DNA from 2 places in the Sporosarcina pasteurii genome. Region 2 is predicted to be linked to the other one. Evidence: riboswitches for the same ligand, from Rfam matches in the RefSeq annotation. Region 2 holds a riboswitch; the other holds the start of a gene.
What was found. A riboswitch is a leader RNA that binds a small molecule or an ion and turns the genes downstream of it on or off. The one in region 2 is predicted to bind thiamine pyrophosphate.
Positions count from the first base shown of each region.

Region 1 (2,493 bases), 680 kb from region 2:
TTCAGCTTTCATTTGCTGCTTATATGCCCAGTGATTGGTTGGGCCATGTCCACTCCCTATGTCTAACCCATTTTCAATTGCAGCATGAATAAAATTCTTTGCAGAAACAACAGCATCTGCTTGATTTTTACCCTCTGCAAGAAAGGCAGTCAACGCAGCCGCATACGTACAACCTGTCCCATGTGTATCTTTTGTGTCAATCCAAGGCGTACGTACGTAAAACTTCTCCCCTGCGGCAGACATAAATAAATCTTCCGCATCAGGTACGTCTACCCGATGTCCCCCTTTAATGACGACGGATTGCGCCCCTAATGCCAATATATGCTTGGCCGCTTTTTCTATGTCCGCATTGTTTTGGATACGTAACCCCGTCAGAACTTCAGCTTCTGGAATATTGGGTGTCACTACTGTCGCAATAGGAAGAAGTTCATTCTTCAACGCCTCAATTGCTTCCTCCTGAAGTAAAGAAGCCCCACCTTTTGCGATCATCACAGGATCAATGACGAGCGGAATTTCCTGTTTCTTTAATTGCTCAGCCACGACTTTAATAATATCTGATGAAAACAACATCCCCGTTTTCACAGCATGCACGGGAAAATCCGTAAAAATGGCTTCAATTTGTGCGGCGATGATCTCTAGATCTATCGATTGGATCGCATGAACTCCTTGCGTATTTTGTGCCGTCACTGCTGTTAATGCGGACGTACCAAATACCCCAAGCTCCTGAAACGTCTTTAAATCCGCTTGAATACCGGCACCTCCACTGTTATCTGAACCAGCAATTGTCATTGCGATTTGAACCATTTCAACTCACGTCCTTTTTTAAAATAAAGCCGCTTTCCGGTAACGTTAGAAAGCGGCGGTCATCCTTTTATACAAAAAGACGTGCCACTTCCCTACGCCAGTATCATCCGGATCAGGTTCTAAGGATCTGTACAAAACATATACATCTCAGCCTTTGTTAGGCACTCCTAGTGGTTGTAGAACTATTCAGCTTTTATTCACTATAGCACATTTACACAAGGATATTGCCTTGTTCACAGAACCTTTAAGAAACTTTTACAAATTTAACTGAATAACCTTTGCCGAAATCTACTCATTTTTTGTCATCAAATGTAAACTTTATCCTAATTACAATAAAGTACGAACTATGTTGATTTCCGTTCCGGGCGGACGCTTTCCACTACAATCAACGAGACACCCTCATCATTAAGATGAACTTTTAAAAAAGTAAGGATACTTAAATTCATCTATATTATAAAAATAAGCAATTGTGAAATTGATTCATCTAGCAAAATTATGCTATAGTGAATCTAAATTCAAATAGTTTATTGCCACTGGAGGTGCCTTTGTGAAAGGCTGAGATGCATATACATATGCGGACTCTTTGAACCTGATCTGGTTTAGACCAGCGGAGGGAAGTGGATCCGCGTTTCTTTTACACCATATCGAAATCGTGGCCGCTTCCTACTATATATAGGAGCGGCTTTTTCTATTTTAAAAAAGGAGCCAAATGATTTATGAAGAAAAACAATCATCTACTTGCAGCATTAAGACAACAGAATCCTCTGATACACTGCATTTCCAATATCGTTGTTGCCAACTTCCAAGCAAATGGATTACTTGCACTAGGCGCCTCACCGATCATGGCGGATGCCATGGAAGAAGTTGCTGAAATTGCAGCCGTGGCAGATGCAACGGTTCTTAATATGGGAACACTCAATCCAACTACGCTAGAAGCTATGATTCACGCGGGGAAAAGCGCAACGGAACGAAACATCCCTGTCGTCATCGATCCAGTCGGTGTCGGGGCCACTACTTTTCGCAAGCAAAGTATCCAACAACTCTTACAAGAAGTTGACGTTACCCTCATTCGTTGTAATGCAGGCGAACTTGCAGCCATCGCGGGTGTGGATTGGACAGCGAAAGGCGTTGATGCTGGCGTAGGTGATGCAGATATTGAAAGTATTGCAAAAGCAGTAGCGAAAAAACATAATTGTTTACTCGCTGTTTCTGGAGAAATCGATATCGTCACAGACGGTTATCAAACCTTTTATATAGAGGGCGGACATCCACTCATGACAAAAGTGACAGGCACCGGATGTTTATTAAGTAGTGTCGTAGGCGCATTTTTAGCAGCTGCTGAGGAAAACAGTGTCGAAGCAGCGGCAACAGCCCTAACTTTCTATAAAAAAGCCGGAGAAAAAGCAGCAGCGCTCGCGGTCGGACCTGGAGACTTTGCTGTTCACTTTCTAAACGCACTAAACGAGGAGGAACCTACACATTGAACCTTCGAAAAATGACCATCATGACAATGTTCGTCGCCATAGCAGTTGCCGGCTCTGTATTTGTTTCCTTTCCAGCAGGAATTGCGCGCGCCTACCCGATTCAACATGCTGTCAATGTGATTGCCGCCATTACGTTAGGTCCCATTCCTGCATTGACGATTGCTTTTTTAACTGGACTCGTTCGAATCCTAACAGGAACTGGCTC
Region 1 covers NZ_CP160452.1:3,168,771-3,171,263, forward strand. Annotated here, with positions in the region: gene thiD (bifunctional hydroxymethylpyrimidine kinase/phosphomethylpyrimidine kinase) at 1-804, opposite strand, end outside; TPP riboswitch at 877-983, opposite strand; TPP riboswitch at 1,330-1,437, shown strand; gene thiM (hydroxyethylthiazole kinase) at 1,521-2,288, shown strand; gene thiW (energy coupling factor transporter S component ThiW) at 2,300-2,493, shown strand, end outside.
Region 1: it holds a riboswitch for thiamine pyrophosphate, as region 2 does, so the genes downstream of both, thiM (hydroxyethylthiazole kinase) here and tenA (thiaminase II) in region 2, are expected to answer to the same signal.

Region 2 (2,493 bases):
GAATTAACAAACGAAGATATAACGCATTTCATTGCTCATCCTGGTGGCAAAAAAGTGCTAGAAGCATATGAAAATGCGCTTCATTTTCAACCAACAAAAACAAACATTTCCAGAGAAATATTGAGTGAACATGGGAATATGTCTTCCCCTACAATTATATATGTATTAGAACGCTTTATTGAAAACAAACCGGCCTCTCAAGACTATGGTTTAATGGCAGCGCTAGGGCCTGGTTTTTGTGGTGAACTTTTATTATTACAATGGGAATGAGGGGTCTTATTTGTTTTTAACGATATTAATGATGATTGTCATCACGCAAAGACTTACTGAATTACTCGTTGCAAAAGAAAATGAAAAGTGGATTGTTCAGCAAGGCGGCTATGAGGTCGGCGCTTCACATTATCCGCTCATGATCCTCCTTCATAGTTCATTTTTTATTGCATTCATTATCGAAGTCATTCTATTTGAACGAACACTCTCCCCGCTTTGGGGATTTTTTCTGATACTTTTCCTTCTTGCGCAAGTAGGCAGATTTTGGTGTTTATTTTCTTTAGGTAAGTTTTGGAATACAAAAATAATGATTCTTCCAAACGCGAATGTGGTAAAAAAAGGTCCTTACAAATTTTTACGTCACCCTAATTATTTAATTGTTGCCATCGAATTAATATCCATCCCACTTTTATTTAACGCTTATTTTACTGCCATTACCTTCACTTTATTAAATATATGGATGTTATCGATTCGCATTCCGATTGAAGAAAATGCTTTGAAAGAATTGACGAATTACAGTGATGTCTTTTATTAGAGGTGGGGATTTAGGAATTGGGCGGATATCTTGGTGATTTGCTCGTACATCTTGGAACGGAGAGCGGAGATAACGCCCATTTCGGAGGACATCTCAAGATTGATTGGACATCCTATTGATTTCCTAGGACATACTGCTACAGAGAGCGAAGATAATTACAGTTTCGGCGGATATCCCGAAATTTTACGATTCGAATCGGCAGCATTGACTCATTCACAAATACCGCCCTACGCACTTTGAGTTAAACGAATTTTATTGATGGCTATACTAACTATTCGGCTCCAATAATCCCGTTGCGTCTTTCCACCTATTTTCAATCAATTATTTGACTTTCTCTTTTTTCTATGCTTATACTTAGTTGAATCCAATTTCATAAGATCCACCACTAGGGGTGCTCGAAAAGAGCTGAGACTGGCGAATGCCTAAACCCTTTTAACTTGAACCAGGTAATACTGGCGTAAGGAAGAGGTGCAGACGTATAAATTCGACCCGTCTATTTTCTGGGGAATTCTGACTGTCTACAATCCACTTCTTCTTCAAGGAGTGGATTTTTTAATTGGAAAAATTAATAGGGAGTGGGTATGAAATGAAATTTACTGACCGCCTGCATGAGAAAACATTACCAATTTGGAGACAGAATCATAATCATCCGTTTGTAAAAGGGATTGGCGATGGAACTGTTAATCAAGAAAACTTTCGTTTTTACATGGTGCAGGATTACTTATATTTAATCGATTACTCAAAAGTATTTGCAATCGGCGCAGTGAAAGCAGATGATGTTGAAACTATGGGGAAATTCGCTGGACTACTTGAAGGTACATTGAATACGGAGATGGCGCTTCACCGAAAATATGCTGAGCGATTCGGCATTTCAGAAGAAGAACTTGAGAACGCAAAGCCTTCCCCAATTGTTCTAGCATACACACACTACATGTTACACGTCAGTCAAAAAGGGACACTTGCAGAAGTTGTTGCTGCAGTTTTACCGTGTGCTTGGAGTTATTGGGAAATTGGAAAAGAGTTAAATGAAATCCCTGGTGCAGCAGACCACCCATTATATGGCGACTGGATACGCATGTATTCTTCCGAAGCCTTCGGTGAACTAGCAAGCTGGTGCATTGACTTAATGAACGAAGTGGCGGAAGGTAAACCTGAGCATGAGTTACAAAAATTAGAAGAAATCTTTTTAAATACGACACGATTTGAATATATGTTCTGGGATATGGCGAACAACAAGCAAATGTGGCCAGGTGCTGAAACTGCTGATGTTGGCATTTAACAATGTTTCGTTTGGCTATGACGAAAAACGTAAAATACTAGAAAACCTTTCATTTTCTGTTCATCCAGGTGAATTTATTTCCATCGTCGGTGTAAGTGGTTCTGGAAAAAGTACGATATTCCGGCTAGTTACTGGTCTCGAGCATCCATTGACTGGTGACATTACACTTGAAGGAAATAAAAATGGGGACAGACTTGGGAAAGTAGCGTATATGCCCCAACAAGATTTACTTTTACCATGGCGAACGATTTTGGAAAACGCCTATTTACCACTTGAAATTAATGGGATTGATAAACAAACCGCCTATCAACAAATACAACCTTTATTAAAAGAATTTGGATTAGAAGGCACAGATGATAAATATCCAGCTGAATTATCTGGAGGGATGAAACAGCGCGTTGCATTTTTG
Region 2 covers NZ_CP160452.1:2,486,364-2,488,856, forward strand. Annotated here, with positions in the region: gene AB1H92_RS11805 (type III polyketide synthase) at 1-270, shown strand, start outside; gene AB1H92_RS11810 (isoprenylcysteine carboxyl methyltransferase family protein) at 281-805, shown strand; TPP riboswitch at 1,183-1,286, shown strand; gene tenA (thiaminase II) at 1,392-2,084, shown strand; gene AB1H92_RS11820 (ABC transporter ATP-binding protein) at 2,071-2,493, shown strand, end outside.